2 regions of the Micromonospora lupini genome follow, and region 2 is predicted to be linked to the other one. Evidence: riboswitches for the same ligand, from Rfam matches in the RefSeq annotation. Region 2 holds a riboswitch; the other holds the start of a gene.

Region 1 (10,147 bases), 840 kb from region 2:
GGTCTTGCCGCCCTTGGCGAACGCCTCCCAGCCGGCCAGCCGCTGCCGGTCCTCGCCCACGTACTCGTCGAGCGGCTGGAGCGAGTCCACCCGGTCGCGGATCTGGCCACCACCGTTGAACAGGATGACGTCCGGACCCTTGCCCGACTGGATGGCCGCACCAAGCAACGTGTAGTACTGGTCGAACGGCTGGGCCACAAATTCGACCTCGACGTCCTTATGCTTCTTGGCGAAGTCGGCCTTGGCCTTCTCCACGTACTGCGCGGAGCTGGCCTCGCCGGACTTCCAGTCCCAGACGACCAGCTTCTTGTCCGAGCCTCCGGACGATGAACCCGAACCTGTCGCGCTTCCACAGCCGGTCAGGGCCAGCCCGGCAACGAGGACCGCGGCCCACACTGCTCGTTGCTTCATCGTTGCTCACCTTCATATGGGGAGTGGCCGAGGACCGGCCGTCGATGCAAGATTGACGAGAACGTAACTCGTATGACGTCTGACGTCAACGGTTGCCCGTACACTGGGGCGGACTCGTGGGCCCGCTCCCGCGGCTACGCGGAGGTGAACGTGACGACATCGAACCAGTCGACCGTCAACGGCACGGCGGCACCGACCTGGGCCCGTCGCCCGACAAACCTGGCTCAAGCGATCACCGCCGAGCTGGTGACCCGGATCGTGCGGGGAGTGCACCCCTCGGGCACCCCGCTACCCCCCGAGCCGGTGCTCTGCGAGACCTTCTCGGTGAGCCGGACGGTCATCCGGGAAGCGGTGAAGATCCTCCAGGAGAAGGGGCTCGTGCAGGTCCGCCAGGGCAGTGGCACGCTTGTCACCTCGCCCTCGGCGTGGGACATGCTCGACGAGCTCGTCCTCGCGGCGACCATCGCCGTGGACGACACCCTGGCGATCCTCGACGATCTGGTGGTCACCCGACGGGTGCTGGAGTCCGACATGGCCAACGTGGCCGCCCGACTCGCCGATGAGGAGACCATCGATCGGCTGCGTGCCCAGGTGGACCGGATGGACGAGCTGGTGGACGACCACGTCACCTACCACGAGCACGACCGCGCCTTCCACGACACGGTGATGCAGGCGTCCGGCAACCGCATCGCCCGGGGTGTCGTCCGGTCCCTGGAGAGCCAGGTCGTCAACACGGCGCGATACATGGGCAAGACCGAACGGGCCCTGTGCGTGGCGTCGAACCAGGGGCACCGACGCATCTTCGAGCGCATCGCCGCCCACGACCCCGACGGCGCGGCACAGGCGATGTTCACGCACATCACCGAGGCGTGGCTCGTCCGGCGCAGCGGGCCGGGCAGCCCGACGCGGCTGCAGCGCTGACGACCGGCGCCGCAGCACTGACGACCTGGCCACGAGTCCCGCGCGACCCGGCTCCGACGGGCCCGTGACGGCGGCACGGAAATCCAGGCTCGTCCATCGCTTGAGAATGTTAGCGATAACAGACTACCCTCAGGCCGCAGAGGCGAAGGGCACGCTTCACCGCTCCACTCGATCCGCCGAGGTCGATGGAGTCGCGCATGACCAACGCCCGCTGGTGGGTGTCCGGGCCTCCCTCAGGGACGTTGACCACCGCCGTCGAACAACGGCGGGCCGCCGCGCGCGGGAGCCATGGTGGACACCCGATGCCTGCCGCCGTTCCCGCGGCACGGCCACCACCGAGGTCCCGAAGCGACATGCAACGACACGCGGCGCCCCGCCGGTGAGACCGGCGGACCGTGCCCGCCCGTCGTGACCCACCCTGGAGGTACCGATGCACCCCACACCGCCACCACGGACGAAGAACCGGCTCCGACGCGGCATCGCCTGGCTCGTGAGCGTGCTGCTCATCTCGACGCTGGCGCCGGCCACGGCCGCCCACGCGGACAACCCAATCGTTCAGCACATCTACACCGCCGACCCGGCTCCGCTAGTGCACGACGGACGGGTCTACCTCTACACCGGCCACGACGAGGACGGCTCGACGTACTTCACCATGAAGGACTGGCGGGTGTGGTCGTCGGCCGACATGGTCAACTGGACCGACCACGGCTCACCCCTGAGCCTCAACACCTTCAGCTGGGCGAGCGCCAACGCGTGGGCCGGCCAGGTCGTCGCCCGCAACGGCAAGTTCTACTGGTACGTGCCGGTGACCGCCCGGGCGACCAACTCGATGGCCATCGGCGTCGCGGTCGCCGACAGCCCGACCGGGCCGTTCCGGGACGCCATCGGCCGCCCGCTCGTGGGCAACGGAGAGATCGACCCCACCGTCTTCATCGACGACGACGGCCAGGCGTACCTGTACTGGGGCAACCCGAACCTGTGGTACGTCCGGCTGAACGCGGACATGATCTCCTACAGCGGCAGCGCCACCAAGATTCCGCTCACCACCGCCGGGTTCGGCACCCGGACGGGGAACGCGAGCCGGCCGACCCTCTACGAAGAGGGCCCGTGGGTCTACAAGCGCAACGGCATCTACTACAACGTGTTCGCGGCGGAGTGCTGCTCCGAGTTCATCGGTTACTCGACCGCGACCGGCCCGACCGGACCCTGGACCTACCGAGGGACTGTCATGCCCCGCCAGGGTGCCAGCTTCACCAACCACCCCGGAGTCATCGACTTCAACGGCGGCTCGTACCTCTTCTACCACAACGGAGCGTTGCCCGGCGGCAGCGGCTACACCCGTTCGGTGGCCGTGGAGAAGTTCACCTACAACACCAACGGCACCATCCCGACGATCACCATGACCACGACGGGCGCCCCCCAGATCGGCACCCTGAACCCGTACGGGCGGCAGGAGGCCGAGACCATCGCCTGGGGCTCCGGCATCGAGACCGAGCCGGCCAGCGAGGGCGGGATGAACGTCGGGTGGATCGAGAACGGGGACTACATCAAGGTCAAGGGCGTGGGCTTCGGTACGGGCGCGACGTCCTTCTCGGCCCGGGTCGCGTCGGCCACGTCCGGTGGCACGATCGAACTGCGCCTCGGTAGCCCCACCGGCACGAGGGTGGGCAGTTGCGCGGTGCCGGGCACCGGCGGGTGGCAGACCTGGCAGACCGTCTCCTGCCCGGTCAGCGGCGCGTCCGGGACCCAGGACCTGTACCTGCGCTTCACCGGCGGCAGCGGCAACCTGTTCAACCTCAACTGGTGGCAGTTCCAGGCCGGCGGCACCACGACGCCCACGCCGACCCCCACCGCGACCTCGACGCCCACCCCGACGCCGACGCCGACCCCGACGCCCACCCCGACGCCCACTCCGACGTCCACCCCCACCCCGACGCCGACCGTCCCGGGTGGGCAGTCCTGTGCGGTGACCAACACAGTTGTCAACACGTGGCAGGGCGGATTCGAGGGGCGGCTGACGGTCACCAACTCCGGGGCCTCGGCGCTGAGCGGGTGGCGGGTCACCTTCACCCTCCCCAGCGGCCAGACGGTGTCGCAGGTCTGGAACGGCGCCCTCACCCAGACGGGCACCCAGGTGACCGTCGCGAACGCCGCCTACAACGGGCAGCTCGCGCCGGGAACGTCGACCACCGCGGGCTACCTGAGCACGAGCGCCACCAGCAGTCCTCCGACCATCACCCCGACCTGCTCCCCCGCCTGACAGTCACCCCACCCCAAGAACACCCCCACCCCACCCCCACCTCGCCCGCCGCCGACGTTGATCATGAAGTTGGTGCCCCTGATACGCCGATAGGGGAGCAACAACCTCCTGGTCGACGGGGTGGGGAGGGGGTGGGGTGGGGGTCCTCCTAGAAGTCGTCGTCGAAGGCCACAGTCCCGGTCACCCCCACCTGGTACGCCGACACCCGCCGCTCGAAGAAGTTGGACAGCTCCTGCACGTCCTGCAACTCCATGAAGGCGAACGGATTGGCGGACCCGTAGTGCGGGGCGATCCCGAGCTGGGCGAGACGTCGGTCGGCGACGTGCTGGAGGTACTCCCGCATGTCCGCGAGGGTGAGACCGGGCACGCCCTGGCCCACCAGGTCCTCGGCGAACTGGACCTCGCACTCGACGGCCTCGGTGAGCATCTGACGGACCTGGTCGGCGAGATCGTCGTCGAACAGGTCGGGCTCCTCGGCGCGCACGGTGTCCACCACGTCGAACGCGAACGCCATGTGCATGGACTCGTCGCGGAAGACCCAGTTGGTGCCGGAGGCCAGGCCGTGCAGCAGGCCGCGGGAGCGCAGGAAGTAGACGTACGCGAACGCGCCGTAGAAGAACAATCCCTCGATGCAGGCGGCGAAGCAGATGAGGTTGAGCAGGAACGCGCGCCTGTCGTCGGAGGTCCGCAGCTCTCGCAACTCCCCCAGTGAGTCGATCCAGCGGAAGCAGAACTCGGCCTTGCGGCGGATCGAGGGAATGTTCTCGATGGCGGCGAAGGCGGCGAACCGCTCGGTCTCGTCGGGCACGTACGTGTCGAGCAGGTTGAGGTAGAACTGGACGTGCACGGCCTCCTCGAACAGCTGCCGGGACAGGTAGAGGCGGCCCTCGGGGCTGTTGACGTGCTGGTAGAGGTTGAGCACCAGGTTGTTGGCGACGATCGTGTCGCCGGTGGCGAAGAACGCCACCAGGCGGCTGACCAGGTGCCGCTCGGCCGGCGACAGCTTGTCCAGGTCGGCGAGGTCGGCGTGCAGGTCGACCTCCTCGACCGTCCAGGTGTTGCGGATCGCGGCGCGGAACCGGTCGAAGAAGTGCGGGTAGCGCATCGGGCGGAGGGTGAGGTCCATCCCGGGGTCGAGCAGCATGTGCGTGGTCCTCGTGTCGGTAGTGGTGTCGGGAGCGGTCACTGGCACGCCTCGCACGACTCGGGGTTCTCCAGCGAGCAGGCGAGCGACTCGGCGTCGACGGCGACGGCGAGGGGTGCGACGGCGACGGGTGCGACGGCGCTGACGGTGGCCTGCTGGATGCGCGTGGCGGGGCGCGAGCGTAGGTAGTAGGTGGTCTTCAGCCCGGTCTTCCAGGCGTACAGGTACATCGAGGAGAGCTTGCCGATAGTGGGCGAGGCAAGGAACAGGTTCAGCGACTGGGACTGGTCGATGAACGGCGCGCGGGCGGCCGCCAGGTCGATGAGCGCCCGCTGCGGCAACTCCCACGCGGTGCGGAACAGCTCCCGCACGTCGGCCGGCAGCTCGGTGACGTCCTGCACCGACCCCTCCGCGCGCCGGATCGCCGAACGGATCTGCTCGGTCCACAGGCCACGTGCCTTCAACTCGCGGACCAGGGCCGTGTTGACCTGCAAGAACTCCCCGGACAGGGTCTCGCGCTTGAACAGGTTGGACACCTGCGGCTCGACGCACTCGTAACAGCCGGCGATCGAGGCGATCGTCGCGGTCGGCGCGACCGCCACCAGCAGGGAGTTGCGCAGCCCGTACGCCCCGACCCGCTGGCGCAGCGCGGCCCAGCGTGCGGTCTGCGTACCGTCGACACCCCACAGGTCGGGCTGGAGCTGGCCCCGCGCGGCCCGGGTCTGCGCGTACGCCGGATGCGCGCCGAAGTCGCGCGCCAGGTCGGCGGAGGTCTCCAGCGCGGTCAGGTACAGCTCCTCGCTGATCCGGGTGGACAACTCTCGCGCGGCCGGCGAGTCGAACGGCAGCCGCAGCGCGAAGAACACGTCCTGAAGGCCCATCAGCCCGAGACCGACAGGCCGCCAACGGGGGTTGCTCGCCGCCGCCTGCGGTGTCGGGTAGTAGTTGATGTCGATGACCCGGTCGAGGAACGTCACCGCCGTCCGGACGGTGGCGCGCAGGCGCTCCCAGTCGATGCCGCCGTCGGCGACGTGGGCGGCGACGTTCACCGAGCCGAGGTTGCACACGGCGGTCTCGGCGTCGCTGGACACCTCGATGATCTCGGTGCACAGGTTGGACAGGTGCACCACGTTGCCCGGCTCGGCGGTCTGGTTGCACAGCCGGTTGGCCGCGTCCTTGAACGTCATCCAGCCGTTGCCGGTCTGGGCCAGGGTTCGCATCATCTTGCCGTACAGCTCCCGCGCCGGCAGTTGTCGCACGTAGCGGCCCTGCGCCTCGGCGGCCCGGTACGCGGCGTCGAACCGCTCCCCCCACAGGTCGGGCAGCTCGGGCACCTCGTCCGGGTCGAACAGCGACCACACCTCGTCGGCCTCGACCCGCCGCATGAACTCGTCCGGGATCCAGTTGGCAAGGTTCAGGTTGTGCGTACGCCGGGCGTCCTCGCCGGTGTTGTCCCGCAGTTGCAGGAACTCCTCGATGTCCGGATGCCACGGCTCCAGGTAGACGCAGGCGGCGCCCTTGCGCCGGCCACCCTGGTTGACCGCCGCCACGCTCGCGTCCAGGGTGCGCAGCCACGGCACGATCCCGTTTGACTGCCCGTTCGTGCCGCGGATCAGCGCGCCCCGGGAGCGGACCCGGGAGTACGCGAGGCCGATGCCGCCGGCGAACTTGGACAGGTTGGCGACCTGGGCGTAGCGCTGGTAGATCGAGTCCAGTTCGTCGCGCGGCGAGTCGACGAGGTAGCACGAGGACATCTGGGTGTGCCGGGTGCCGGAGTTGAACAGCGTCGGCGAGCTGGGCAGGTAGGCCAGGCTGGACATGAGCCGGTAGAAGTCCACAGCCTCGTCCGGCGTACGGGACAGACCGCAGGCCACCCGCAGCAGCCAGTACTGCGGGGTCTCCAGCACCAATCGGCTGGTGGGGTGGCGCAGCAGGTACCTGTCGTAGACCGTGCGCAGGCCGAAGTACTCGAATCGGCGGTCGCCGTCCCGGTCGATCGCGTGGTCGAGGGTCGCGGCGTGCGCGGCGACGAACGCGGCGGTGTCGTCACCGATCAGGCCCTCGGCGTGGCCCGCCCGGATCGCCGCGCTGAACGAGGTGACGCCCTGCCGGCGTACCTCCCGCTCGATGTGGCTGGCCAGCAGCCGGGCGGCGAGGCGCGAGTACTGCGGCTCCGTACCGATCATCTCGGCCGCGGTCTGGATGGTCAGCCGGTCCCGTTCGGCAGTCGTCGCGCCGTCGTACAGGCCGCTGATCGTGCGGGTCGCCACCCGCAGCGGGTCGACGTCGGGCAGGTCGTCGGCCCAGCGCTCGACAGTGGCGACGAGCGTGCGCACGTCCGCCGGTTCGCTGCCGCCGTCGCGTTCGCGGACCTGCGACGGCGTACGCCGGAGGGCCGTGTCGCCGCCGGCCGGGGTCACCTCGGTAACTGTCACCACTCACTCCTCGCGAGCTTGAGGACCTGAAGGCCCTCGGCGCGAGGAGGCCGACACCGGCGGACGCCACGCCGACGGGGCGCGGATCCGGAAGGCGTCGGCCGTCCCACGCGGCCTCGGACCACCGCCCACCCGGATGCGGGTACGCGGCGCGCTGGCAGGTCTTCGGACTCGCGGGCACGACCGGGGTCGCCCGGTCACCTACCGGCCGTCGCTTCCCAGGCCAGATGGCGGCCCAGTGCTGATGACGGCTGTCGTTCCCACTCACCGCTGCGGGGCAGTCCCGGACTTCCACCGGGTTCCCTCTTGCGTCGGCCACCCTGGGTTGAGTGACCGAACCAGCTGCGGTCGACACCATATATAGGGGCGACCACGTTTGTCACACCCCACATGTCGGGGCCGGGCGTGTCGCGCTCATCCGTGACGGCAGTCGTCGATCCGCCGGCGCGCGCAGGCGAGCGAGCGTCGGCGGCGTCGTGATCGGACCCCGCCGCCGGCTTGACCGAGGAGAACCGGCACCGATACGGTCGACCCACTATCTGCGGCGACGCGAGGGAAGCCGGTGAGAATCCGGCGCGGTCGCGCCACTGTGAGCGGTCCCCGACCCCGGGGGCCGCGAGCCAGGACGCTCGGTCGTCCGCAGCCTTGCGATGGGGACGCGTCATCCCCGAGGAGGTTCGTGCACGCATGTCCAGTTCCACGTCCAGCCAGCCGCTGGTGCACCCCGCTGCCCCGACCCGTCTCCTGTGGACGGTCCTGGCCACCGTCGCCGTGCTCACCCTGCTGGCCTATCTCGTCGCCTTCGACCAGGGCGCGGTCTCGCGCAGCGGGATGTACCTGCACGAGCTGATGCACGACGGCCGGCACCTGCTCGGTGTCCCGTGCCACTGAGCGGCGCCGGCACCGCACCCACGTTCGTCACGGTTCTCCTGCGCGGGCTGCTCGCCGGCCTGGTGGCCGGCCTGCTCGCGGGAACGTTCGCCTACGTCGTCGGCGAACCACACGTCGAGGCGGCCATCGCCATCGAGGAGGCGGCGTCACACGCCGAACCCGCCACCGGCGGGCACCAGCACGACGAGGAAGCCCTGGTCAGCAGGAACGGCCAGCGTGGTGGGTTGTTCCTGGCCACCGCGCTGTTCGGCACCGCGATGGGTGGCCTGCTGGCCACGGCGTACGTCCTGCTGAACCGGCGGCGGCGGACTGTTGACGACGGGCGGTCCGGGCTGCTGCTGGCCGGCGGCGCGCTGCTCGGCGCGGTGATCGTGCCGTTCCTCAAGTACCCGCCGAACCCTCCGGCCGTCGGCGACCCGGCCACCATCAACCAGCGCACGGTCACCTACCTGCTGCTGGTGGTTCTCGGGCTGGTGGCGGTCTGGTCCGGTGCGCTGGGCTACCGGTCGGTCGGCGCACAGGCGCCGGTGTGGCAACGCGCCGCGGCGGCGGTCGGCGGTTTCCTGCTTGTCACAGGCGTGGCCTACGTGGTGCTGCCGTCGTTCCAGGAAGTCCCGGGTGACTTCCCCGCCACGCTGCTGTGGAGCTTCCGACTCGCCTCCCTCGGCACCCAGGTGGTGCTGTGGACCGGGATCGGCCTGCTCTTCGCAGCCCTGATGCACAGGCAGCGCGCGCTCGCCGACGCACGACTGGCCGGGTGAGCGCCACCAGCCTGCGGCTGGTCGCCCACGGTCACACCGCCGCCCTGCGGCGGGCCCGGTTCGGCGGGGACGACGGACTGGACGAGGGGGGCCGACGCGCCGCCCTCGCCCTGCCCGGGCTGGACCGGCGGGCGTCGTCGAGCGACACCGACGCCTGCCTGTCCAGCCCCGCCGTGGCGGCCGTCCAGACCGCGTACGCCCTCGGCCTCGCGCCCGCCGTCGAGACGGCGCTTGCCGACTGCGACTACGGCGACTGGACCGGCCGGTCGCTTGAGGAGGTTGCCGCCGCGCAACCCGACGCCCTGCACGAGTGGTTGTCCACCCCGGACGCCGCGCCGCACGGGGGCGAATCCGTCGCCGGCCTGCGCGAGCGCGTCGGCCGGTGGCTCGACGGACAGCGCGGCCTCGGCCGACGGGTCACGGCCGTCACCCATCCGCTCGTGATCCGGGTGGCGGTCGTGCACGCGCTGGGCCTGCCGCTGGCGACCTACCGGCAGCTGGACGTGGAGCCGTTGGCGATCGTCCGGCTCACCGACCACGGCCGGCGGTGGCAGCTCCGCCTGAGCGCGCCACCGGGATCCGCGGCGGCGACACCGCCGAACCGGTGACAAGGGCCGGGAGCCGCCCCTGTAGAGCTGCCCCGGACGTGGGGCAGCGGCACGGACGGCCCTTGACGGACGCACTGGCCTGACGGACGGACGCCCCTCGCGGACGGCCCTCGCGGACGGACCTCGCGGACGCGCCTCGCGGACGGACCTGGCGGACGGACCTCGCGGGCGGCCCTCGCGGACGCGCCTCGCGGACGGACCTGGCGGACGGACCTCGCGGGCGGCCCTCGCGGACGGACCGCGGAGCGGATGAACCCGTGAGCGGTATACCGCAGAGGTATGAATATGACTCTGCGGTATACCGGCCAAGGGCGACAGTGCCGTGCCGGCGGCGCGGATCGGCCGCGCCACAGCGCGGCAGGCACGCCAGCAGCGTCCGTTCTGCAAGCCGGGCCGCACCACGCGCGCTGCCCCGGCTGCCAGCGGATCGGCCCCGCGACGGGCGGGCCACGACGCGCGGACCACGACGCGCGGACCACGACGGACGAGCACCGAGGCCGGACGGCCACCGTGGCTCGATGGGGCCCGTCGCGCCGACGTCGGGCGGGCCGTGGAGCACGGCCCGCCCGACGGTGTCACCTCCGGCTCACCTCGCGCCGGTGACGGTGAACGGTGCGGACACCGCAGTCGCCGAGGTGACACCGGACAGCGTCACCCGTGTCGCGCCCGGCTGCGCCGAATCCGGAACGCTCACGGTCGCGCCGGCGACGACGCCG
Region 2 (10,147 bases):
GCCGCGCGGCCGAAGCGTTGCAGGTCGTCCAGCGGCTCGACCTGCTGCCGCTCTGAGCATCTGGCCGCCTTCCGGCAACCGTCCGCAAGGTCGTCAGGGGAGCGACCGGGCGATCTCGAGCGCCTCGGCCCTGGTGAGCGCACCCTCCAGGCGGTAGGTCACGTCGGCCTGTTCCCAGATGAGGGTCGAGGCCGCGAGCCGGGCGGTCTCCCGCCGGACCTGCCCCGAACGGTCCACGTAGGACACCACGTGGGGACCATCGACCCAGATGGCGAAGTTGCCGTTGACCTCCGTCCACTCCGCCTCCGGTCGGTCGATCTGCTTGTGGAAGGTCAGGTCGAGGCGACCGTCGAACGCGTCGAGGCGCAGCGCGCCGCCGTCGTAGAGCAGCGTCGCCACCCGATGCGCGCCGGCGCCGTCCGGGTCGGCGACCAACGCCCGCTCGGGTGGACCCAGCGCGGACGGCATCCGGATCGGGAAGCGCACCGCCCGTCGCGCCTCGTCCAACCCGACCGTCCGCTGCGACGGCAACGGCGACGGCTCGCCCGCGGGCAGCGACGGCGTGGGCGACGTGGCGATGCTGACGCCGGCGAAGCGCAGCACCTCCCCGACGGCGTTCGCGATGGCGGCGCGCGTCGGCGGGAGCGCCGCGACCAGCAGGGCCACGAGCGCCGCCGCGGCGAAGGAGCGCCAACGGCGACGCCGGGGTACGCCCCTGACGAGGCGGGCGCGTACGCCTGCGGTCACGTCCGGCGCGTCGGGCGTCTCCAGCCAGGCGGACAGGTCGCGCAGCTCCGCTTCGAGGCCGTCCGCGCCCCGGTCGGGGTCACCCATGGCGCACCCCCTCGTCGGCGAGCAGGGCGCGCAGCTTCGCCAGGGCCCGCGAGGTCCGCGACTTCACCGTGCCCCGGGGCCAACCCAGAGTCGCCACCGTCTCGTCCTCGCTGAGGTCGAGGAAGAACCGGCAGACGATCACTTCTCGGTCGCGTACCGGAAGTTGACGCAGGGCCGCCACCAGCGCGGCGCGGCGCTCACCGGCGAGGACGGTGCCTACCGCGTCGTCCTCGACGACCTCCGACGCCGGGTACGCCGCCGCCCGCAGGGCCAGGCCGTCGCGGCGCGTGCGGGAACGATGCAGGTTGCGGGTCTCGTTGGCGACGATCGCCAGCAGCCAGGATCGGAAGGACGACTCTCCCCGATAACGGGACAGCTTGCGGTAGCCCTTCACAAACGCCTCCTGGATGACGTCCTCGGAGTCGGAGCCCGCGCCGAGCAGCACCGCCGTCCGGTGCGCGGACGCGGTGTGCCGGGCGACCAGGAGGTCGTACGCCTCCAGGTCACCGGCCCGAGCGCGGGTGACGAGCACGTCGTCGTCCAGGGAGACCTCCGGTTCCTCACAGTGCTGACACCGCCCACGTGCCGCGGGTTCCGCCCACCGGGTCCGGCGAGTCAGATTTCTCCCACCCGGCGTGCAGCGTATTGCCAGGAATCGGTGCTGAACTGGAGGGGCGTCCGAGGAGAGGGGCTGGGCATGAGCTGGTTCAACAGGCGGTCAAGGGGCGCCGGGGCGACCCCGACCAAGCTGGACCGCGAGGCCACCCGGGACGACCTCGCCGCGCTGGAGGCGTTCGTCGCCAGCCGGCGGGGAGTGGAGTTCTACCTGGAACCGGAGACCACCGCGACCGACACCACCGTGGTGGCGATCGCCCACGACGGCGAGTGGATCCGCCGCCGCACCGGCACCCCCCGCGCGGCTGGCGCCATCGCCCGCAAGCACGCGGTGCCGCTGTACGAGGCGGCCCGCACCGGCTACCCGGAGCGGATGCGGGTGTGGAACCGCGCCCACCCGGAGCGCCACGCCCGCTGATCGGCTGGAGCGCCACGCCCGCTGATCGGCTGGAGCGGCCGCGCTCGCTGATCGGCTGGAGCGGCCATGCCCGCTGATCGGGGTGGCGCCCGGAGCCGGCTGCCCTGCGCGCAGGCGAGCACCGCTCGGCCCTTTGCGGGTGGCGGGTGGTGGTCGATGCCTTTGGAGTTGATGCGGTTGACGACATCGCCGTGGAAGCGAACCGACCGACTGGCGTGCGCCTCAGAAAGGCTCGGGTGCGGTGGACGTGTCGGGTGCGATGGGCGGGTCAGGAAGCGGGTGGGCTCGCGGCAGCGGGCGTGAGTCGGGAAGCGGGAGTCAAGGTGATCGGGGCTCACGGCAGGGAGCGGGAGTGAGGAGCGGAGGTCAGGGAGTGGAGTCAGGGGGCGGAGGTGAGGGAGCGGGGTCAGGGAGCGGAGGTGAGGGAGCGGGAGTGAGGGAGCGGGGATCAGGGAGCGGGGATCAGGGGCGGGAGTGAGGGAGCGGGAGTGAGGGAGCGGGGGTCAGGGGGGGTGAGGGAGCGGGAGTGAGAGAGCGGAGTGAGGGAGCGGGGTCAGGGAGCGGAGTGAGGGAGCGGGGTCAGGGAGCGGAGTGAGGGAGCGGGGTCAGGGAGCGGAGTGAGGGAGCGGGGTCAGGGAGCGGAGGTGAGGGAGCGGGGTCAGGGAGCGGAGTGAGGGAGCGGGGTCAGGGAGCGGAGGTGAGGGAGCGGGGTCAGGGAGCGGGGGTGAGGGAGCGGGAGTCAGGGAGCGGGGTCAGCGAGGGAGAGTTAGGGCGATGTCGTCTACGACATCAGCTCCACAGGGGCCGAGTGACCCTCACCCTCCCCGCTGCGGGAGCGTCCTGCCGCCGGTCGACTTCCCCCGCACCGTCGGCATCGCCGAGCCTCCGCGTGGCAACGTGTGCACGCGCCGCATGGCGTGCGACTCATGGTGTGCGGCGCGTGGCGTGCGACTCAAGGCGTGCGGCGCGTGGCGTGGGGCTCGTGGCGTGCGGCTCGTCGCGCTGCCGCTCCGGAGCAGGTGAGCGCGGCCGGCGACGCCGGGACCTGCGTTGACCGGCGGTGGACGGGTGTGGCAGCATTCGCGGCCTGACGGCAGTGAAGGAAGTCGGTGCGAATCCGACGCGGTCCCGCCACTGTCACCGGGGAGCGATCCCCCCTCGCGAGTCACGGCCGTGTGTCTGCGGTTGGAAGGCCGGGGGAGAGCGTCGATCCGGAAGCCAGGATACTTCGGCCGTCGGGACGTACCCCAGGGCGTGGACACCCGAGGAGGACCCGATGACGCTTGGCGTCTCCATCATCGACGGCGGTTGCCGTTTCCCGCACGGCGGCCGTGTCGTCGCCGCGATCGGCATCGACTCCGTTCACCGCTGAGTTCCGGACCGCGCCGCCCGTCGTCCCCGGCCGCTCGCCGGTGAGCGGGCCGGATCGCGGCCTCCGCTGAACCCTGCGCCCATCCCACGTCGCCAGGCCGCTCCCGCGAGCGCGCCGACGTTACCGTCCGGAGCCTGCCGTGCGCGTTCTGCTGCTCTCCACCGCCGACACCGACCTGCTGGCCGCCCGCGCCAGTGACGCCGACTACCGGCTCGCCAACCCGGCACGGGTGGCGGCCGACGAGGTGCCCGCCCTGCTCGACGGGGTCGACCTCGCCGTCGTACGCCTGCTCGGGGGTCGGCAGGCGTGGCCGGACGGCCTCGCCGCGGTGCTCGCCACCGGCGTGCCGACTGTCGTGCTCGGCGGCGAGACGGTGCCCGACGCGGAGCTGATGGCCGTCTCCACCGTGCCGTCCGGAGTTGTCACCCAGGCGCTGGCGTACCTGGTGGAGGGCGGGCCGGACAACCTCGGGCACCTCGCCCGGTTCCTCGGTGACACCGTGCTGCTCACCGGCGAGGGGTTCGCCCCGCCCGCGCCCACCCCGGCCTACGGGGTGCACGGCGAGCACCCGACCGACCCGGACCGGCCCACCGTGGGCATCGTCTTCTACCGGGCGCACGCCCTCGCCGGCAACACCGCGTTCGTCGACGTCCTGGCCGACGCCGTGCGGGAGGCCGGGGGCAACCCGCTGCCGATCTTCTGCGGCTCGCTGCGGGGCCTGACCGCCGGCGCCGGCCCGCTCGGGCTGTTCGCCCGCTGTGACGCGCTGCTGGTCACCGTGCTCGCCGCCGGCGGCGCGGTCGCCGCCGACGCGTCCGGGGGCGGCGACGAGGACGCGTGGGACGTCGGCGCGCTCGCCGCCCTGGACGTGCCAGTCATTCAGGCGCTCTGCCTGACCAGCACCCGCGAGCAGTGGGCCGGCAGCGACGCCGGGCTGTCCCCGTTGGACGCGGCGATGCAGGTGGCCATCCCCGAGTTCGACGGCCGGATCGTCACGGTGCCGTTCTCGTTCAAGCGGATCGACGCGGACGGCCTCTCGGTGTACGCCGCCGACGCCGAGCGGGCCGCCCGGGTGGCCGGCATCGCGGTGCGCCACGCCCGGCTGCGGTACGTGCCCAACGCCGACAAGCGGGTCGCCGTCGTCCTCAGCTCGTACCCCACCAAGCACTCCCGGGTCGGCAACGCCGTCGGGCTGGACACCCCGGTCTCGGCGGTCCGGCTGTTCGCCGCGCTCGCCGAGGCGGGTTACGACCTGGGTGACGCGCCGCCGCCCGAGGACGGCGACGCGCTGATCCACGCGCTGATCGCCGCCGGTGGTCACGACGTGGAGTGGCTCACCCCGGAGCAGTTGGCCGCCGCCGAGGCACGGATACCGGGGCAGACGTACCGGCGCTGGTTCGACCAGGTCCCGACCGAGCTGCGCGAGCGCATGCGGGAGCACTGGGGTGAGCCGCCCGGCGAGCTGTACACCGAGGGCGGCGACATCGTGCTCGCCGGGCTGCGCTTCGGCAACGTGGTGCTGCTGATCCAACCGCCCCGCGGCTTCGGGGAGAACCCGATCGCCATCTACCACGACCCGGACCTGCCGCCCAGTCACCACTATCTGGCCGCGTACCGCTGGCTGGCCGCGCCGGTCACCGACGGCGGCTTCGGCGCGGACGCCGTGGTGCACCTGGGCAAGCACGGCACCCTGGAGTGGCTGCCCGGCAAGGGCCTCGGCCTGGCCGCCGACTGCGCGCCCGACGCGGTCCTCGCGGACCTGCCGCTTGTCTACCCGTTCATCGTCAACGACCCCGGCGAGGGCACCCAGGCCAAGCGCCGCGCGCACGCCGTGGTCATCGACCACCTGGTGCCGCCGATGGCCCGCGCCGAGACGTACGGCGACCTGGCCAAGCTGGAGCAACTGCTCGACGAGTACGCGACCGTGCAGGCGCTCGACCCGGCCAAGGTGCCCACCGTGCGGGCCCAGATCTGGGATCTCGTCCGCGCCGCCGAGTTGCACCACGACCTGCACGCCGAGGCGATGCCCGACGCCGACGACTTCGACGACTTCGTGCTGCACCTCGACGGGTACCTGTGCGAGGTCAAGGACGTGCAGATCCGCGACGGGCTGCACATCCTGGCCGACGCGCCGACCGGCGAGCCCCGGATCAACCTGGTGCTCGCCGTGCTGCGCGCCCCTCAGATCTGGGGCGGCAAACACGCCCTGCCCGGCCTGCGGCAGGCCCTCGCCGCCGCGTACGGCCTCGACGAGCAGGAGTTGCTCGCGTCGCCCGGGCAGCGGATCGCCCTGCCGGTCGCGCTGACCGACGCGGTCGACGGGCCGGCCGGCACCGCCGCCGACGCCGTCGACCTGATCGAGGCCCTCGCGCGACGGCTGGTCACCGGCATGGAGACCCTGGACTGGGATGCCGGCGTCGTCGACGCGGTGGTCGTGGAGGTGACCGGGCAGCCGATCCCGGACGCCGCCGCCGTGCTGCGCTTCGCGGCCACCGAACTGGTGCCCCGACTGGCGCGCACCACCGACGAGCTGACCAACACCCTCGGCGCGCTCGACGGCCGGTTCGTGCCGCCCGGCCCGTCCGGCTCACCCACCCGGGGCCTGGTCAACGTGCTGCCCACCGGCCGCAACTTCTACTCCGTCGACCCCAAGGCCATCCCGAGCCGCAACGCCTGGGACGTCGGAGTGGCCCTCGCGGACTCGCTGCTGGCCCGGCACCTCGCCGACACCGGCACGTACCCCCGCTCGGTGGGGTTGACCGTGTGGGGCACCAGCGCGATGCGCACCCAGGGCGACGACATCGCCGAGGTGCTCGCGCTGCTGGGCTGCCGCCCGGTCTGGGACGAGCGGTCCCGGCGGGTCACCGGCGTCGAGGTGGTGCCGACCGCCGAGCTGGGCCGCCCGCGCGTCGACGTGACCGTGCGCATCTCCGGCTTCTTCCGCGACGCGTTCCCGCACGTCGTGGCGCTGCTGGACGACGCCGTGCGGCGGGTCGCCGCGCTCGATGAGCCGGACGATCAGAACTACCTGCGGGCGCACGTCGCCGCCGACCTCGCCGAGCACGGCGACGAGCGGCGGGCCACCGCCCGGATCTTCGGCTCCAAGCCCGGGGCGTACGGCGCGGGCCTGCTGCCGCTGATCGACGCCCGGACCTGGCGCAGTGACGCCGACCTGGCCGAGGTGTACGCGGTGTGGGGCGGCTACGCGTACGGCCGGGGCCTGGACGGGCGTGAGGCGCGCGCCGACATGGAGCGCTCCTTCGCCCGTATCGCCGTGGCGGTGAAGAACCAGGACACCAGGGAGCACGACATCGTCGACTCCGACGACTACTTCCAGTACCACGGCGGGATGGTGGCGATGGTCCGGCACCTCACCGGCTCGTCACCGCAGGCGTACGTGGGTGACTCGGCCATGCCGCACGACGTGCGGACCCGCACGCTGGGTGAGGAGACCCGGCGGGTGTTCCGGGCGCGGGTGGTCAACCCGAAGTGGATCGCCGCGATGCGCCGGCACGGCTACAAGGGCGCGTTCGAGCTGGCGGCCACCGTGGACTACCTGTTCGGCTACGACGCCACCGCCGGCGTGGTCGACGACTGGATGTACGAGCACCTGGCCGCCGCGTACCTGTTCGACGACACGACCCGGGAGTTCCTGGAGCAGTCCAACCCGTGGGCGCTGCGTGGCATCACCGAGCGTCTGTTGGAGGCCGCCGACCGGGGGCTGTGGGCCAAACCGGAGCCGGCCACGCTGGACCGGCTCCGGGACACGTACCTGGCCAGCGAGGGCGACCTGGAGGACCGGGCATGAGCGTCACCTACCCGTTCAGCGCGGTGCTCGGCATGGCCGACATGCGGTTGGCGCTGCTGCTCAACGCGGTGTCCCCGGCGATCGGCGGGGTCCTCGTGCGGGGTGAGAAGGGGACCGCCAAGTCCACAGCCGTGCGGGCCCTCGCCGCGCTGCTACCCCCGGTGCGCCGGGTCGCCGGCTGCCGCTTCGGCTGTGACCCGGCCGAGCCGGACCCGGCCTGCCCGGACGGTCCGCATCCGGCCGACGCCGCCACCGAGACCCGCCCGGCCCGGCTCGTGGAGCTGCCGGTCGGCGCCGCCGAGGACCGGGTCGTCGGATCGCTCGACCTGGAGAAGGCCCTCGGCGAGGGCGTACGCGCCTTCGAGCCGGGTCTGCTCGCCGCCGCCCACCGGGGGGTGCTCTACGTCGACGAGGTCAACCTGCTGCACGACCACCTCGTCGACCTGCTGCTCGACGCGGCGGCGATGGGCCGCAGCCACGTCGAGCGTGAGGGTGTCTCGGTCAGCCACGCGGCCCGGTTCCTGCTGGTCGGCACCATGAACCCGGAGGAGGGGGAGTTGCGCCCGCAGCTGCTCGACCGTTTCGGGTTGACCGTCGAGGTAGGCGCCAGCCGGGATCCTGCGGTCCGGGTCGAGGTGGTGCGTCGCCGGCTCGCCGCCGACGCCGACCCGGCCGGCTTCGCCGCCCGCTGGGCCGACGCCGACGCGGAGATCGCCGCGCAGGTGGCCGCCGCCCGCCGCAGGCTTCCCGGGGTACGCCTGCCGGACGCCGCGCTGCGGCAGATCGCCGAGGTGTGCGCCGAGTTCGACGTGGACGGCATGCGCGCCGACATCGTCACGGCACGGACCGCCCTCGCGCACGCCGCGTGGCACGGCCGGGACCGGGTCACCATCGACGACGTCCGGGTCGCCGCCCGCCTCGCCCTGCCGCACCGCCGCCGCCGCGACCCGTTCGACACCCCGGGCCTGGACTCCAAGCGCCTCGACGAGGCGTTGCAGCGCGCCCAGGACGCGCACCCCGACGACTCGGACGACAACGGCGGCCCGCACGACGGTGGCCCGGACGACGGGGGCCCGCAGGGCGGTGGCCCGGCCGGCGGTGACGGCCCGAGTGGCGGCGGCCCGAGTGGTGGCGGCCCGAGTGACGGCGGCCCGAGTGACGGCGGCCCGAGTGGCGACGGCAGCGGCGACGGGGCCGAGCGGGGTGCACCCGGGTCGGCCGGGCCCTCGGCGGCGCGCGACGGCAGTGGCCCAGACGGGCGCACCGACGGCCCCGACGGTGCCGACGGGTGGCCGCAGCGACAGCCGGGCGACGACGATGGCTGGTCGCGGCGCCAGCCGGGCGACCGGGGCGACGACGGGCAGAACTCGCGTCCGCGCGGGGGCCGGGAATCGGCGACCGGTGACGACGACCCGACCCGCGGCGGGGAGTCCCAGCCGGCGGCCGTACCCCGGGGTGGGTTGAAGGCCCGGCTGCTCACCGCGCCCGGCGTCGGTGACGGCGTGCCCGGCCGGCGTTCGCGTGCCCGCACCGGGCGGGGGCGCACCACAGGCGCCCGGGTGCCGGCGGGCCGGGTCGGCGCGTTGCACCTGCCGGCCACGATCCGCGCCGCCGCGCCGCACCAGGCGTTGCGGGGACGGTTGGCCGGTCCGCTGCGGTTGCGCCCGGACGACGTGCGGGAGGCGGTTCGCGAGGGACGCGAGGGAAACCTGGTGCTGTTCGTGGTGGACGCCAGCGGCTCGATGGGCGCCCGGCAGCGGATGACAGCCGTCAAGGACGCGGTCCTCGCCCTGCTCACCGACGCGTACCAGCGGCGGGACAAGGTCGCGGTGATCGCCTTCCGGGGTGCCGGTGCGCGGACGCTGCTGCCGGCCACCTCGTCGGTGCTGGCCGCCTCGACCCGGCTGGCCGAGCTGCCGACGGGTGGGCGTACGCCGCTGGCCGAGGGCCTGCTCGCCGCCGTGGATCTGCTGCGGGTGGAGCGCCTGCGCGACCCGAAGCGCCGCCCTCTGGTCCTCGTCGTCACCGACGGCCGGGCCACCGCCGGCACCCGCCCGCTGGACCGGGCGGCGGCAGCGGCGAAGGTGCTGGCCGCGACGGCTGCGCCCTGCGTGGTCGTCGACTGCGAAACAGGCCCCGTCCGCCTGCACCTGGCCGCCCGCCTGGCAACTCAACTGCAAGCCCCCCACCACCAACTGAACGACGTGGCCCAGGTCTCGACCGGCCCTGCCACCTCGCCGGACAGGAGCGCCGCCTGATGCCGCAGGGACAGCCGAATCACGTGCCTGCCGACGGGTTGACGACCCGGCAGCGGCGGCACCGGCCACTGCTGATCGTCCACACCGGACAGATGAAGGGCAAGTCCACGGCCGCCTTCGGGCTGGCGTTGCGGGCCTGGACGGCCGGCCTGCCGGTCGGGGTTTTCCAGTTCGTCAAGAGCGCCAAGTGGCGGGTGGGGGAGGAGAACGCCTTCCGGGCGCTCGGCGAGGTGCACGAGCGTACCGGCCAGGGCGCGCCGGTGGCCTGGCACAAGATGGGCGAGGGCTGGTCCTGGATCCAGCGCGGCGGCGAGGCCGACCACGCCGCCGACGCCCTGGAGGGCTGGCGGCAGATCCAGCGCGACCTGGCCGCCGAGCGGTACGGGCTGTACGTCCTGGACGAGTTCACCTACCCGATGAAGTGGGGCTGGGTGGACGTCGACGAGGTCGTCGCCACCCTTGCCGACCGCCCCGGCTTCCAGCACGTCGTCATCACCGGCCGGGACGCCGACCCGCGCCTCGTCGCCGCCGCCGACCTGGTGGCCGAGCTGACCAAGGTCAAGCACCCGATGGACGCCGGCCAGAAGGGCCAGAAGGGCATCGAGTGGTGAGCGCGACCTGGGCGCTGCCCCGGCTGGTCGTCGCCGCGCCGGCCAGCGGCCACGGCAAGACGACTGTCGCCACCGGGCTGCTCGCCGCGCTGCGCCGTCGCGGCCTGACGGTCAGCCCGCACAAGGTAGGCCCGGACTACATCGACCCCGGCTACCACGCCCTCGCCGCCGGGCGGCCCGGCCGCAACCTCGACCCGTTCCTGGTCGGGCCCGAGCGGATCGTCGCCCTGC

The links. Region 2 has a riboswitch for cobalamin ahead of cobN (cobaltochelatase subunit CobN). Riboswitches for the same ligand answer to the same signal wherever they lie in the genome.
Region 1: another riboswitch for cobalamin. It lies ahead of OOJ91_RS00965 (CbtB domain-containing protein); the one in region 2 lies ahead of cobN (cobaltochelatase subunit CobN).

What each region holds. Positions count from the first base shown of each region.
Region 1 covers NZ_JAPENL010000001.1:219,876-230,022, reverse strand. Annotated here, with positions in the region: gene OOJ91_RS00990 (ABC transporter substrate-binding protein) at 1-411, opposite strand, end outside; gene OOJ91_RS00985 (FadR/GntR family transcriptional regulator) at 562-1,332, shown strand; gene OOJ91_RS00980 (family 43 glycosylhydrolase) at 1,763-3,592, shown strand; gene OOJ91_RS00975 (ribonucleotide-diphosphate reductase subunit beta) at 3,741-4,736, opposite strand; gene OOJ91_RS00970 (ribonucleoside-diphosphate reductase subunit alpha) at 4,775-7,156, opposite strand; cobalamin riboswitch at 7,311-7,529, opposite strand; cobalamin riboswitch at 7,683-7,823, shown strand; gene OOJ91_RS00965 (CbtB domain-containing protein) at 7,859-8,062, shown strand; gene OOJ91_RS00960 (CbtA family protein) at 8,053-8,823, shown strand; gene OOJ91_RS00955 (histidine phosphatase family protein) at 8,820-9,431, shown strand; gene OOJ91_RS00950 (GH92 family glycosyl hydrolase) at 10,018-10,147, opposite strand, start outside.
Region 2 covers NZ_JAPENL010000001.1:1,062,032-1,072,178, reverse strand. Annotated here, with positions in the region: gene OOJ91_RS04960 (ATP-binding protein) at 1-56, shown strand, start outside; gene OOJ91_RS04955 (hypothetical protein) at 94-834, opposite strand; gene OOJ91_RS04950 (RNA polymerase sigma factor) at 827-1,366, opposite strand; gene OOJ91_RS04945 (hypothetical protein) at 1,532-1,867, shown strand; cobalamin riboswitch at 2,942-3,118, shown strand; gene cobN (cobaltochelatase subunit CobN) at 3,379-7,047, shown strand; gene OOJ91_RS04935 (VWA domain-containing protein) at 7,044-9,305, shown strand; gene cobO (cob(I)yrinic acid a,c-diamide adenosyltransferase) at 9,305-9,916, shown strand; gene OOJ91_RS04925 (cobyrinate a,c-diamide synthase) at 9,910-10,147, shown strand, end outside.